One region of the Paenibacillus sp. UMB4589-SE434 genome, then DNA from elsewhere that is predicted to be linked to it. Evidence: a T-box and tRNA genes for the amino acid it is inferred to sense, from the RefSeq annotation. Region 1 holds a T-box; the other holds one or more tRNA genes.
The links. The T-box of region 1 lies ahead of QP775_RS23235 (valine--tRNA ligase). A T-box ahead of a tRNA ligase gene usually reads a tRNA of that ligase, here a tRNA-Val.
Positions count from the first base shown of each region.

Region 2: it has a tRNA-Val gene. The T-box ahead of QP775_RS23235 (valine--tRNA ligase) is inferred to sense a tRNA for this amino acid. The anticodon was not compared.

Region 1 is NZ_JASOYK010000009.1:186,319-194,213, forward strand. Features, by position in the region: gene QP775_RS23225 (LysM peptidoglycan-binding domain-containing protein) at 1-592, shown strand, start outside; gene QP775_RS23230 (hypothetical protein) at 639-803, opposite strand; T-box leader at 1,071-1,348, shown strand; gene QP775_RS23235 (valine--tRNA ligase) at 1,463-4,132, shown strand; gene QP775_RS23240 (bifunctional folylpolyglutamate synthase/dihydrofolate synthase) at 4,259-5,635, shown strand; gene murC (UDP-N-acetylmuramate--L-alanine ligase) at 5,643-7,016, shown strand; gene QP775_RS23250 (SPOR domain-containing protein) at 7,571-7,895, shown strand, end outside.
Region 2 is NZ_JASOYK010000001.1:2,050,357-2,058,251, reverse strand. Features, by position in the region: gene QP775_RS08590 (ABC transporter ATP-binding protein) at 1-123, shown strand, start outside; gene QP775_RS08585 (ABC transporter substrate-binding protein) at 120-1,604, shown strand; gene QP775_RS08580 (hypothetical protein) at 1,776-1,943, shown strand; tRNA gene QP775_RS08575 (tRNA-Met) at 2,087-2,163, shown strand; tRNA gene QP775_RS08570 (tRNA-Ile) at 2,193-2,269, shown strand; tRNA gene QP775_RS08565 (tRNA-Leu) at 2,305-2,393, shown strand; gene QP775_RS08560 (uracil-DNA glycosylase) at 2,511-3,194, shown strand; tRNA gene QP775_RS08555 (tRNA-Val) at 3,470-3,545, shown strand; gene QP775_RS08550 (hypothetical protein) at 3,882-4,043, shown strand; gene QP775_RS08545 (hypothetical protein) at 4,183-4,374, shown strand; gene QP775_RS08540 (hypothetical protein) at 4,464-4,637, opposite strand; gene QP775_RS08535 (GNAT family N-acetyltransferase) at 4,766-5,212, shown strand; gene QP775_RS08530 (DUF3892 domain-containing protein) at 5,368-5,607, shown strand; gene QP775_RS08525 (MBL fold metallo-hydrolase) at 5,683-6,417, opposite strand; gene QP775_RS08520 (hypothetical protein) at 6,569-6,778, shown strand; gene QP775_RS08515 (N-acetylmuramoyl-L-alanine amidase) at 6,974-7,642, shown strand; gene QP775_RS08510 (stalk domain-containing protein) at 7,855-7,895, shown strand, end outside.

The DNA of each region.
Region 1 (7,895 bases):
GGGAACTATATCTGCATCTGAAAGCGAAGAGCGGGAAGTTGCTCAGGCTGCTCATGTGCCTTCGGTTGAGGCGGAACAGCCGGAAGTAGATGTAATAGATTCAGATTCAGCGGGTGAAAATCGAGCGGATACCTCATCAGCTGTTGAGCAGACAGCGGAAATAGATACAGAAGTGAGCACAGATAAGAAAGAAATGAAGGTGGCTATTGGAAGCACAAAGCCTGTTGCTGCTCCGCAGCAAGAGCAGGGACTTGGCTTCAGTACGCTGCTTCACTCCAGCCGTCAAGCCAAGGACAAAGAACGTGAGGCTGTAATCCGTCAAGCTGAGGAAGAGGCCGCGCAGCAGGAAGCGAGCAAAACTGTGACCGAAGATGTACATTGGCAGTCCATCTTCTTGAATCGAGTGCACGATGATAGTCATTTCAGCAGAGTGCGCATGTGTATCGTGCAAAGACAGGATACACTAGATTCTATAGCGGACCGCTACCAGTTGAATCCACGGGAACTTGCACTGTACAATCGACTTGCAGAGCCTTCCATCAGCGAAGGTCAAGTACTGTACATTCCGTCTGTTTCAGCAGCAACGTCTTAATTAGAGAACCCCCATCCGATCTGAAATCGGATGGGGGTTGTTTATGTCAAAATACATTTAACAGCAAACCAAGCAGCACAATGAACAACACAAACAAGAGTAATACATCAATCCAGGTCGGAAATATCAACGTACGCAGAAACTGAAGACAAATTAATGGAAAGACGATACTTCTGACCGTATGACGCATTCTCCACCACCAACGTTCCATCCAAACACCCCCGTATATGTTGGGATACAAATAACCGAACCTCAATTGGTTGTGTAAGTGCCGAGAATCTAGCCACTAAAACTTGTACCCTCTTACATGTTATGAAATACCAAATTCGGGATATGACTGAATATAAGCGGAATTCCTCGTTTCGTCTATTGACGGGTCTAGTTCACAAAGGTACAATATGTTGTAAATGTTACATTTGGCAGGTGGCATAAGCTGTCCAGCCATAAGCAGGAAAGTAGTACACTTATATGGATGACAAGAAAGACGCAGAGCGGGAAGAGTAAGCGTATAGACCCTTTCAGAGAGCAGAGCGAGTTGGTGGAACGTCTGCAGGTCAAGCTATCGCTGAAGTCACCTGGGAGTCGCCCCTTTGAACATGGAATGCAGCTGTTACGGCTTGATTCCTGCTAGAAGAGGACGGTAGCAGCCGTTATATGCCAATGAAGAGCTGCAGTGAATGAGAATGATGTGACGTTATATTGTCCTCTGCTGCAGAATAAAGGTGGTACCACGGAAGCAGACCTTTCGTCCTTTGAGGCGCAAGGTTTTTTTGTTGTGTTCACGACGATACCTAGATCGTGCACTTAAAAAGTCTGATGCGTTACATTTAATTGTTGCCAAATATATGACAAATTGATGGAGGGTTATTTATGGCGGAAACGAACGAACAGCAGCTATCCATGCCAACAACGTATGATCCGAAGGCAGCGGAGCAAAAATGGTACGACTTTTGGATGAAAGGCGAATATTTTAAAGCAGGACGCAATAAAGACGCGGAGCCTTTCACAATTGTGATTCCGCCTCCAAACGTTACAGGTATGCTCCACATTGGACATGCTCTCGACTTTACACTGCAGGATATTATTATTCGTACGAAGCGGATGCAGGGATACGATGCGTTGTGGCTCCCGGGTTCTGACCATGCTGGGATTGCTACGCAGACAAAGGTGGAGCAAAAGCTGCGTGAAGAAGGACTTTCACGTTACGATCTGGGTCGAGAGAAGTTTCTTGAGAAAGTATGGGAATGGAAGGAACTATACGCGAATCGAATTCATGACCAATGGAAGCAAATGGGGTTGTCACTCGACTTTTCCCGTGAGCGCTTTACACTGGATGAAGGCTTGTCTAGCGCGGTCCGCAAAGTATTTGTAGACTTGTATAATAAAGGTTTGATTTATCGCGGCAAATACATTATTAACTGGGATCCAGCAGCACGTACTGCGCTGTCTGATATCGAGGTGGAATATAAAGAAGTACAGGGTGCATTGTACCATTTGCAGTACCAGCTTGCAGATGGAAGCGGCTCGATTACGGTAGCAACAACACGCCCAGAAACGATGCTTGGTGATACGGCTGTTGCTGTACATCCAGAAGATGAACGATACCAGCATATGATTGGCAAGACGTTGGTACTTCCAGTTGTGAATCGTGAAATTCCGATTATTGCAGATGAGTACGTGGAGAAGGATTTCGGAAGCGGGGCTGTTAAGATTACGCCTGCTCACGATCCAAATGACTTTGAAGTTGGCCTTCGTCACCAATTGCCACAGATTACGGTTATGGATGAGACTGGAAAGATGAACGAACTTGCGGGTCCTTACCAAGGTTTGGATCGTTTCGAATGCCGGAAGCAGATCGTTAAAGATTTGCAGGAGCAGGGCGTGCTGATTCACATTGAAGAGCATGTACACCAAGTAGGCCACAGTGAACGCAGCGGTGCGGTAGTAGAACCATACTTGTCCACACAATGGTTCGTGAAAATGAAGCCACTTGCGGAGCGCGCCATTGAAGCGCAGAAATCGGGCAAAGGCGTCAATTTTGTGCCTGATCGCTTTGAGAAAATTTATTTACACTGGATTGAGAACGTTCGTGACTGGGTTATCTCTCGCCAATTGTGGTGGGGCCATCGGATTCCTGCATGGCATTGTCAGGACTGTGGTCATCTAAACGTATCGGAGACGGATGTAACGGCGTGTTCTTCATGTGGACAACACAACTTAGAGCAGGATAATGACGTATTAGATACGTGGTTCAGTTCTGCCTTATGGCCATTCTCGACGCTGGGCTGGCCGAATGTCGACAGTGAAGACTTGCAGCGGTACTATCCAACGAACGTGCTTGTTACTGGATATGACATCATTTACTTCTGGGTATCGCGTATGATATTTACGGGACTGGAATTCACAGACGAACTTCCGTTTAAGGATGTTCTGATGCATGGTCTCGTTAGAGACAGCGAGGGACGCAAGATGTCCAAATCGCTTGGCAACGGTGTGGACCCGATTGAAGTAATCGAACGTTACGGCGCAGATGCGATGCGTTATATGATTTCTACCAGCAGCACACCAGGTCAGGATTTGCGTTTCCGTTGGGAGCGTGTAGAGCAGGCTCGTAACTTTGCGAACAAGATCTGGAACGCATCACGGTTCGCCTTGATGAATCTGGAGGGTGTCACGTATGCGGATATCGACATCAGCGGTGATCTCGGCACGGCAGATCGCTGGATTTTGCACCGATTGAACGAGACAGCGCGCGAGATTACACGTTTGATCGATGCTTATGAGTTTGGAGAAACAGGACGTCTTCTATACAACTTTATTTGGGATGATCTGTGTGACTGGTACATCGAGTTCGCGAAGCTCAGTCTTTATGGGCAAAATGCGAACCAAAAGCAGAAGACGCAATCCGTCCTTGCTTATGTGCTTGATCGTACAATGCGAATGATCCATCCGTTTATGCCATATATCTCTGAGGAAATCTGGCAGCATCTTCCGCATGAAGGGGAGACGGTCACTTTGGCGTCTTGGCCAGCCTACGATACGGCACTGGAGGCACCAGAAGCTGTACAGGAAATGACGATGCTGATGGACATGATCCGTGCTGTTCGTAACATTCGCGCGGAAGTGAATGTACCGATGAGCAAAAAGGTGGAGCTGATCGTGAAGCCTGCGGATGCTCGCATTGATGGGATGCTGCAGCGTAATATGGACTATATCGAACGCTTCTGTGGCACGTCTAAGTTGGAAATTGTATTGAATGCAGCTGTACCTAACAAAGTAATGACCGCTATTGTGACCGGGGCAGAAATGTATTTGCCGCTAGCTGGGCTGATTGATATCGATCAAGAAATTGCCCGTCTGAACAAAGAGTTGGACAATTTCATCAAAGAAGTGGATCGGGTAGAGAAGAAGTTGGCCAACGAGGGCTTTATGGCCAAAGCGCCTGAAAAAGTTGTAGAAGAAGAACGTGCTAAAGCACGCGATTACAGCGAGAAACGTGATAAGGTTCTGGCCCGCATTCAAGAGCTGAAGGAAGTCTAGTAAAGTCTAGTACAGTTATTAAAGAGACGTGCAAATTTCATAGATACATGTAAGCGACCGAATACACGGCTCTGAGGAGAGTGTCGTTCGGTCGCTTCATGACATTACACAAGAAGGATGAGAATCATGTCAGAGACGAATGGGTCCAGAGCATACGCCCCTTTTACAGAAGTGGATCAAGCAATAGATTGGATTAATTCCTTAATTCCATTCGGTATTCGCCCAGGTCTAGAGCGGATCGAATTGATGATGGAGCGGCTTCAGCATCCCGAGCGGAGGCTGAAGTTCATTCACGTAGCTGGCACGAACGGCAAAGGTTCGACCTGTGCCATCTTGACGAGCGCCCTGATGGCGGCGGGTTATGATGTGGGCACATTCACGTCCCCTTACATTGAGAAATTCACGAATCGCTTTAAATACAACAACGAAGACATTTCTGACTCGGCATTAGTGGAATTAGCCAATCAAATTCGTCCCATCGTACAGGACATTGCACAAACATCGCTTGGTTCTCCTACGATGTTTGAAGTGTCTACGGCTATTGCCATATTGTTCTATGCGACAGTGTGCTATCCGGATGTAGTGGTGCTGGAGACGGGGCTTGGCGGCCGCTTGGATGTGACGAATATTGTCACGCCAATCGTATCCGTAATTACGAATATTGGCCATGATCATATGGATATTCTTGGAGATACAATTGATAAGATTGCTTTCGAGAAGGCAGGTATCATCAAGCCTGGCGTACCTGTAGTAACCACGGTAGAGCAGCCTGAGGCATTGGATGTTATTCGTGCTAAGGCAACTGAACGCCAAGCTACGCTGTATGCGCTGAATGAAAAGTTTAGCTTCGAACGGACACACGCGATCGAAAATGAACAAGTTTTTGCTTTTCACGGTCCTTTTCGTGATGTTGAAAAAGTGGTTATCACGCTGAATGGAGCACATCAGTTGAAAAATGCGTCGCTTGCGCTTATGACGCTGGAAGTGCTGCGTCAGTACATGGCATTTGTCATCGACGATGAACAGCTTCTGCAAGGGTTCCGGCAAGCGGCATGGCCAGGACGTCTGGAAATGCTCCGGGAGCAGCCGAGGCTGCTTGTTGACGGGGCGCATAACCCAGAAGGCGCTGAGACGCTTGCACAAGCACTGAGGGATACGTATCGCTTTGATCGCTGTCATATCATGATGGGGATGCTGTCCACCAAGCATCATCGAGATGTCCTGCGTCATATACTACCCTTAGCGGATACTTTACTTATTACGGAACCTGATTTTCGTAAGAAAATGGATGCGGAGGATCTCGCGCGGTTGGCTGAAGATGTGCTGGGGTCTGATTCAAAACGTCCGCATATCATCATAGAACCAGATTGGCGCCAGGCGCTGGCCCAGTTACAAGGAATGACAGCACCAGGCGACCTGGCTGTTGTTACAGGTACTTTATATTTAATATCTGACGTGCGTTCGCATGTTCTTTATCAAACAGATTCTCAAAAAGGCTGGTGAGTTCGTGTTGAATACGATGAAACATATTCATTTTATCGGCATCGGGGGCTATGGCATGAGCGCTATTGCTCGTGTAATGCTGGAAATGGGATACACGGTCACCGGATCGGATGTAGCTCAACAAGATTTGACGGAAAAATTACGGGCTAAGGGAGCTACAATTCATATTGGTCATCATGAAGCTTATGTAGGAGATGCAGATACTGTAGTATACTCTACGGCGCTTCCGAAGGATAATGTGGAGCGTGTAGCGGCAGAAGCACGCGGTATTCCCGTGCTCCATCGTTCTGAAATGCTTGCTCGCCTACTAAATGCGAAAAAAGGTGTCGCAGTAGCGGGTGCGCATGGCAAGACTACCACATCCTCTATGATCGCATATGTATTGGAACGATGTGGCGTAGACCCGTCCTTTATCATTGGCGGAGAAGTCACAAACCTGGGGACCAATGCAAAGGCGGGTACAAGTGAGTTTGTAGTAGCAGAAGCGGATGAGAGCGACGGCTCATTTTTAGCGTATCATCCACATGTTGCTGTCGTAACGAATATTGAAGCTGACCACCTTGAAAATTATGGGGGCGACTTTGAGCGTTTAAAAGCTGCTTATGTGCAGTTTTTAAGTCAAGTAGAAGCGGGCGGAACTGCTGTCGTGTGTAAGGATGATAAGATTATCCGCGACATGATCCCGGCTATTACAAGTAACGTTGTCACTTATGGCCTTGAAGCAGGGGCGGATTATACAGCTGTAGATATTACAGCGCGAGACCGTTTTATGTATTTTACGATGAAGCGCGGCGATGAAGTGCTTGGGCAAGTAGAATTGTCCATTCCAGGCAATCATAATGTATTAAATGCAATGGCAACGTTAATTGTAAGCATGCAAGCAGGGGTAGCTTTTGCAGATGCAGCAGCGTCTATTCGGGACTTCACAGGTGCGAAGCGTAGGTATCAGATCATCGCAGAACACAAGGACGTGCTGGTGATTGATGATTACGCACATCATCCAACAGAGATTGAAGCAACTCTTGTGGCGGCGAAGGCGACGGGCAAGCGTATTGTTGCTGTGTTCCAACCGCAGCGGTACTCTCGAACTTATTTCTTGTTTGAACAGTTCAGTCAAGCGTTCGGAGACGCTCAGGAGGTTATCATAACAGACATCTATTCTCCTGCGGGCGAGAAACCAATCGAAGGGGTACACGCTTCTACGCTGGTTGATCGGATTCGAGAATTGAGTAATGCGAATACTCACTATATCCCAACGAAGGAAGAGGTGCAGACCTATCTTGAAAAGCACATTCAACCTGGGGACATGGTATTGACTATGGGAGCAGGCGATATTTGGCGGGTGGCCTATCATTTGGCAGAGTACCTGAGATCTGAATAGTATAGATATCGCATAAAGGGGCCGTCTCCTTCACCGTTAAAGTGGAGGAGACGGCCCCTTTGCGTGTCTTGTAAGCGATATGGGTTGTCCGTTGACAAGTTTGGGTGCGGTACGGGAAACCAACGTCCTGATCGTGGATGAATCATCGCTAAGAAAACACAAGTTGCCCTCATCATTGCCCACTATGAGAGTGCGGGTAAAAGAAACAGCCTTCCGTCTGAACTGTGGTTTCCATGCTGATGGACACTACACATTTCAATCATGAAGGCCGCTCTATACTTATCCGTACAGGAGTTTCCGTTCGTTCATTCCTCTGTTATCCCCTGTTCTTGCGAGAACCGCCGCACACCAGCATGCATCGAATCAATGTTGACTGCTGGTGCCCCTCCCCTCCCGGTCCTCGTACATCATATGAGAGGTTCAGAGAATTAGTATGAGCCATTGCACAACGGCAAGCGCGTGTTTTTCTGAAACGTGGATAGGAGGGATGTTCTATTCCATATGAATCTATCATATAGCTAATAGTAAACAAGCGGACAAGGATGGTGGCTTATATGGGACAGCATTCCAGAAAAATGACATTTCGGTTTCCGGAACAGGCGGACGACTCTTATACACGTGAAATGAATCCTATTGAAGCGGATAAAAAACTGGAAGAGGAGGCTGCTAGTTCAGTTCAGTGGAGTGAATGGCAGCATATTGATATTCAAGGTGATCAGGATAAACGAAAGACGGAGCAGGTTCTGCTTAATAACGAGACTCCATCTACATCTGAAAGCAAGCTTGAACATACTGCGTTATCGCAGACAGAGCTCGTTAGCGCGGCTGTACTATTTCCAGATGGTGCAGGTTACGAGAAAATAGAATCAGAGACAGATC
Region 2 (7,895 bases), on a different contig from region 1:
CGATTACAAGTGCCAAAGGAGTTTCTGGAGGCGCTTGATATCGGAGATAAGGCTTCAATGGAATTTGATGGAGATAAGATTGTAATTCGAACACCGAACAAGTTGGAGGGTGAAACAAAATGAAACGGAATCAATGGGTTAGAAAGCTAGTAATGACGTCCGTCGTATTAACGATGGTATTTCCGATGCTTGCCGCATGTAGCGGCGGCAAAGATACGAAAACAGGCCAGGAGCGCACTTTAAGAATTGGAGTTCTGTATGGCGGTTACGACGATACTTACTTCCGTCAGCAATTTACAGATGTATATGAATATACACACCAGAACGTTAAAATTGAAATCGTACCTGCAATTGATCAAAGCGATCAACAATATAATCAAGGCGAAGAAAAAGATAGGAAAGAACCTAACCGTCTTGAAGCCGTCAAAAAAATTATGGATGGCTCCAACCCAGTTGATATCATCGTGACTGACCCGGCGCAATTCCGTATACTGGCTCGCGACGGTATGTTAAAACAATTGGACCCACTAATGCAGCAGGATAAATTTGATACAAATGACTTTGTTCCAGCGGTGCTGGACGGTATCAAAAGTATGGGCGACGGTAATATGCTTGGTCTAGCACCAACGTTCAATTCTTCTGTGCTGCTCTACAATAAGAAATTGTTTGCGGATGCAGGAGTTGAGCCGCCTACAGACGGGATGACATGGGATGAAGTGTTTAACAAAGCACGTCTTGTAGCAAAGGGTGAAGGCGCAGATCGGAAATACGGTTTTTCCTTTGACCGTTATGCAGGGGGAGATCCGTTCTGGTCCATGACCTACAGCTACATTACACCCCTGCAGCTGCGTATGTTTGACAATAAAGGCGAGAAGATGACAGTTAACACGGGTCCATGGGAAAAGGTGTGGAACAGCATTACTAAATTGTCCACTGACAAAATTATGCCAACACAAAACGATGGCATGATGGATAACAATACGAAACCAGGCCCGTTTGATCATGACAGCTTCTTGTCAGGCAAAGTCGCTATGGTATTATCGGACTTTGGCTACCTAAACAATGATTTGGCAAATGCTATGCGTAATGCAAGCAAAATTAAAGGCTTTAATAAATTTGATTGGGATGTCGTTACAGCGCCTTCCCATCCTGAAGCTCCAGGTGTATCAGGTTCTGTAAATATGAACAACATATTTGCTATTAATAACAAAGCACCTAATCCAGATGATGCATGGGATTTTGTTAAATTTATCAATAGCGAGGACTGGGCAAAAATCCGTTCACGCAGCAGTTATGAAATGGTGTCACGCAAACAGTTTATTAAACCTAAAGATGGTTCTAGCTATAATATTGATGCATTCTTTAATGTAAAACCGGTAGTACCTACGAACCAAGATGCGGAAGACTTAATGAGCGAGAAGCCTGCTTTATGGCAAGTAAATGATATTGGACGTACATTGTTCCAAGATGTAATAAATGGGAAGAAGTCAACAAAACAAGCACTGGCTGAGTGGGAAACGAAAGGTAACGAAATGCTGCAGCAAATTAAAAACAACCCAAATGGCGGCGGTGAGACTGTCCCAGGCGGGATTTACGGCGGTTAATAAATCTTGATCACAAAGGGGTGGCTCGCAGTTAGAGCCACCCTTTTTGTGCTGTCAGATGAGTATGAGCGTTAGAAGTGACTCCAAATGGGAACAGTAAGGGAAATGGAAACATTATAGTCATGACCCATCCCATTATTAATCTGAGACCGGCTAGGAGGCGCATGTGAGTTGTTAAATTGGATTTATTGGGGCAAGCTGTACAATTCTAAATTTCAGGCTCAGACACTGCAGCAGCGTTTGGAACACGACGCTTGGATATATGGCTACGAGACACCACAAGAAATTGAAATATTCCGTTCCAGAAGGGGAAAGTACGGGGTTCGATTTTTGTTGTAAACTTTTTTAAAGAGGTGAAATTTAATGCTTAATAAGCAGAATAATAATGGCATAAAATATTTTTTGAAAAAGTTCTTGACGTAGGTTAGGTAAGTGCGGTATAGTATTACTTGTCGCTGATGAAACACGACGAACACAAATGACGCGGGGTGGAGCAGTTCGGTAGCTCGTCGGGCTCATAACCCGAAGGTCGTAGGTTCAAATCCTGCCCCCGCAACCAACATAACGCTCAACGTATTTCATACATACGGGCCCTTAGCTCAGTTGGTTAGAGCGGTCGGCTCATAACCGATTGGTCGGGGGTTCGAGTCCCTCAGGGCCCACCATATACCTATTATTAATATAAACGTGCACTTTACATGCCGGGATGGCGGAATTGGCAGACGCACAGGACTTAAAATCCTGCGGTAGGTGACTACCGTACCGGTTCGACCCCGGTTCTCGGCACCATTTATAACTTCTAGCACTTTATGATAATAGGGTAATGTGGATGATATAACTCCTTTCGCTGACTAGCGGAAGGGGTTTTTTATTTGTAATCGAAATAGAATAGAGAGGATGAATTGTATGAGCTGGAAAGTGGACAATGACTGGTCTCAACTTCTTCACGATGAAGTACGGAAGCCTTATTTTAAAACATTATGGACATGGTTAAGAGAAGAGTATAATCATCAAGTGATTTACCCTCCATTTGACCAATTATTTACGGCCTTCCAGTTAACTTCCTATGCGGACACAAAAGTTATGATCGTGGGACAAGATCCGTATCACGGTCCAGGCCAAGCTCACGGTCTTAGTTTCTCGGTGCAGCCAGGCGTACGAATTCCTCCGTCACTTCTTAATATGCTCAAAGAGAGTGCGACTGATGTGGGTACAACGATGCCGAGTCACGGATATTTAAAAGCGTGGGCGGAGCAAGGCGTATTTATGTTAAATACGGTTCTGACTGTTAGGGAATCACAACCAAATTCTCATAAAGGTCAGGGCTGGGAAACATTTACGGATCAGGTCATACAACTGTTGAATGAACGAGATCGTCCTGTCGTCTTTGTATTGTGGGGTAGTCATGCACAGGCGAAAGCTAAAATGATCGATCGCTCCCGTCATTTCATCGTACAGGCACCACATCCAAGTCCGTTGTCTGCTCATCGTGGGTTCTTTGGCAGCCGTCCGTTCTCGAAAATCAATGATCATTTGCAAGCGCTTGGGGAAGAACCTATTGTTTGGCAGCTTCCTCCGATTGAATCATAAAAATAAAAGAGACTGCTTGTATCTAATGCAGAAACATCTGCACAATGCAATGCAGTCTTTCTTTTCGTGATAGGATAAGTGGATTTGAAAGTTCATGTTGAAGGGCGCTACCGTCATGCTTCTGAAATGTTCTAGAAGTGTGTAAGCAGTAGTAAGTAGTACTAACTATAAACTGTGCATGAATACATGAACAGTAAACGTTGACAATGACTTTGGCCGATGATATATTAATTGATATATTCACTGATTATTTGTTGATTTACTTCTAATAATGTGATCTGTTAGCTCAGCTGGGAGAGCACCATCTTGACAGGGTGGGGGTCAGTGGTTCGAGCCCACTACAGATCACCATACACACTAACGCAAAACCCTTGATGATGATCAAGGGTTTTTTTATTTTTAGTTGATGTCGAGATCTATGCTTCTATTAAGCGAGCCGTTGTTAAGATTGGAGCACCTCAATGCTGCTACAGCGGAAAGCAAGGAGCTTTTTTTGATTAGACAAAAAGGACTGTAAACTATAAGCATTTCTTCGTTATCATCCTGTTATGCTTGTCCTGACGATCAAGTAGATGTAAAGAAGCTGACATTTGGCGCTCGTGACGACTAAAGCTGGTGACTTGATCATACATTGAAGAAGAATGATCACTACCTTCTCCAAATGGAGAGGACAAGCGGAGGGATATGATGCTGGGAGCTCAGTTATTCGTTTGGCTATTAGGCGTGTTCGGAATCGTAGCGGTGTTGTGCTGGCTGCTATCACGACTGTTGGTTCATGACAGCACCAACCAGGATGAGCGGTATATATGGCTTCGTAAAATAGATGATGGCTCTGGCAAGGAGCATTAGTTAAGCTTTGGCTGCCTGAGCTTAGAAGAAATTTAAATACCATGTGGTGTGTAGTCGTTTGCAAATGGTGTTTAAGATTATCTGTTTACGGTGAAAATGGTGATATACATCGTTGATATGTCAATTGGAGGGATGTATGATGCCGAGACCGAGGCCTTATTTCAAACCAATAGTTGTTGCAATTATCGTTATTGTAGTGCTTGTGAGTAGTTCAGGCATGATGATAGCGAGCCCCGACCAGTACAAGGATCTTGAACCTCAAGAGGGAACAGTTCCGATCTATGAGGATGTATATGGCAAAGTTGTGCCAAACGATGTATATCAACCCTGATGAACAGATGACTTTCGATCAATCAAATACGAACAGGCCCTGATGGTAACTCCAGGTTGCATTAGGTACTGTTCGTATTTTGCTGTGCTTTATACATGGTCAGGATCACGATCTCGAGGATCTGTCGCTGAAGTAGGCGAATCTGATCGCTCCTCTGTATCCCACTTATGCGTGTATGCTTTTTTGGTAACGATAAGCAGCAGGCAGACCGTACCAATAACCATTACTACTACGGCCACAATTGTTGCGGTAACCGTGTCCATTAAGTACCTCCTATTATTGTAAGCGTATTCGATAGCCTTACTATACATGAATTTCATTTTTTTGTATAATATAATTTTGTTCATACATATGGTAAAATAGTTGCTTATAAATGACGGAGGTGAGGCTAGTGGCAGCTGAGATTATAGAGGTCAAAACCCAAGAGCAATTGGATGAGTGCATCACTATCCGTAAAGAAGTATTTGTTCAGGAGCAGAATGTGCCTGATGAACTAGAATGTGATGAATACGATACATTAGATGCCCCGGCCTTCCATGTACTACTCATGATTGATGGCAAATATGGGGCTACAGGACGAGTTAAGCTGCTTGATGAATTTACGGCAAAAATGCAACGAATTGCAGTCAGAAAGCCATTTCGTGGCTTAGGAATAGGTCGGACCTTAATGATTGGATTAGAACAAATAGCTAGGGCGCATGGCGTTGAGAAGTGTGTGTTGGACGGGCAGTGCCAAGCAGAAGGGTTTTATCAGTCTTTAGGCTATGAGACCGTATCGGAAGAGCCTTTCTACGACGCAGATATTCTGCATGTGCGTATGGAGAAGAAATTGACTTAGTACACTTTTTAAGTTTCTCTATTTTATACCTGATACTCTTGCATAAAATGTCAGTCGTTCGGGAATGCTAACGATTCACCGCATCTGGTACAAAGGTTCGGTCTCAGAAGAGGCTTTATCATGTGGCCAATATTAGTAGAAGCGAGAAGGATGGGATAGCATTGACAGAACGTGAGACATTTACAGCGGTACAACGTAACGGGGATGGGGATCTGACATCGTTTCAGACAAGCTCAGGAAGAGTGCTAAACTATACTGAGGCTTTGCAGGCTGTCCATAATGGGGAAATTGCCGGAGCAAACACGTTTAAGGGAAAAAACGGAGGCACTTATATCCGGGGTGATGCTGATGGCGATCCTTCCAACAATTTGGACAACCTGCCGACTTTTAACTAATGCAATGGATCACGTTGTTATAAGAGCACTTTGACCGTATCATACGGCTGAAGTGCTCTTTTCTATAACAGCAAGCTACATTAAGGTATAAATTTGATGCTGGTTAATAAAGGGCATTGGACCGGTACGGCCTTCCCATTGAGGTCGCTCATCTCCGTAATGCATTAATGAAATACGCTGCTGCAAAGGTATCGGCAATGATAGCAGCTCATGTATGGTGGAGTGTACTTCGCCTGTTCCGATCAGCTGGCAGTCATGCCATATATGTTCAACCCCATTATCAACGAGGGATTGGAGCAGCTCAAAGTTAAAGCGCATATCTGCTGTGTAAAAAAAACGTTCGTTAATGAGCAGCGAGTAACTATTTTTACCTGGCATATGATCGGTTTTTACCCATTTGACTTGCAGATCAGCGGCAAGGGGATGGTTAAGCTCCGGTTCCATTGGCAGCACATCAAACACATCGTCCAATTTGTTAATCCCGTCTTGGCTCATTCCACCTTTAAGTGTATTTTCCCATAACATATCCACCAGAGATGCCGCGATATATAGCTTAGGCTTGCGCTTGTATCTGAATTTCATCTGGAATGCATATTCTTCCAGGCCGCCGACATGATCAGCATGCAGATGAGTGACGATGACGCCATCGAACTCATTGAAGGATTTGCCTAGCTGGTGAACAGCCATAGGCGCTGTAATTCCACAGTCAATTAAGAACGCATGTTGAGTGGTGTGCAGTATGGCATTATTGTTTAAATATGTTTTGGCAAAAGCACTCCCTGTGCCTAGCATTTGCAGTTGAATAGTCATCTCTCTTCCAGATCCTCCAAGCTCTATTATTTTACACCCACTGTATCATGGGCTAGGTAAATGCACAAGCGAACGGCGCTTGTCTCACATAGTATGAGGGTGAAGCGATTTGCTTTGCAGTGTGAGACGTGGGAGAAGTGGGTGAGCTATTGTGGCCAAAGGAAAAGGCGCCAAAAATAAGAAAAAAGAGCTATCTGGGGGACGTGCCCAGTATACGATGCGAGTTGTGACTTCTGACCGGTGCATCGTGTGTCCGACGCCTTGTACAAGAGGTCTGAAGTATGTCTCACGAATGACTGAGCCAGGAGCGGTCGGCAACGGTGTACCTTGCGTGTTAACACGAACTAAGCTTGGTAAGTAATTAACTAAAGGCTTTGGGATGGACACAACGTCAACTTGAACTGCTCAGGGAACGGATAGTATGTATATTCAAAAGTTCAAGCATTTACTACTGTTACTTTCCCTTCCCTGGGTCATCACGCGCATCCATGTGCGTCAATCACCTACTTACTTAAAGAACACTTGATGTGATGTCGGAGGGATGAGGTGGCATGGGATGAATATCGTGTGGAAAGGTAATGCGTATACCAATTCATGCGTTCGCAGGGGACAAGTTCCCCAGATTATAGTTAATCATATTGCATCTGCTCGTATGTCAACATTGGATGATTGGTATACGAACCGAAATAACAAAGTATCCTCGGCTCATTATGGCATTTCCAAGAAGGGCGATATCCATCAATATGTAGCGATAGAACGTGCGGCTTTGGCAAACGGAATCCCCCATAGCAGCATTAAAGCAGCTTCATCTTTATACGTGAGAAGCAAGCAGCACAATCCTAATTTATACAGTGTCTCCATTATTCATGAGGGAATGGAGGGCGAGCTAACCGATGAGCAGTTTCAAGCGTGTATAAAGCTGCATCGTTATATCCAAATAATGATTCAGGAAAAATGGGGTCATCATCTGCCGCTCACATCTGATTATGTGATCGGACATCATCAAATTGATCCTATACACAAAGCAGCCTGTCCAGGTTATAAATTTCCATGGGGCAGATTATATGAGGCATTAGCCTGTATCCCAGTTTACGACGAAAATATTGAAACCATTATTAAAAAGCTGCATAACGCCGATCTTCATCTAAAGCGTCTGGAGCAGCGGCTTGCTGCGCTGGAGATGCAGGAAAGCAGGACTGACGAACACGGTGAGCACAAGAACTAAAATGAAACTAGCCCCGCTCCTGGTGACATTTGACAGTAAAAAAGACAGGGCCTCCCTAGCCATACGCCAGTACAGGATGAACGTGCATAGAGGATATTACTTAAAAAAGCCTCAAAACCTTGCTGTAAAGAGAGTGAATTGCAAATGTTGCCGCAACTCTCTTGCATATTAGGAGTATAACTATACAACTAAGCTGTTGGAGGTTAGCACTCATGAAATGCAGGAGAATTGCCGCGCTTGTCTTACTCGGTTC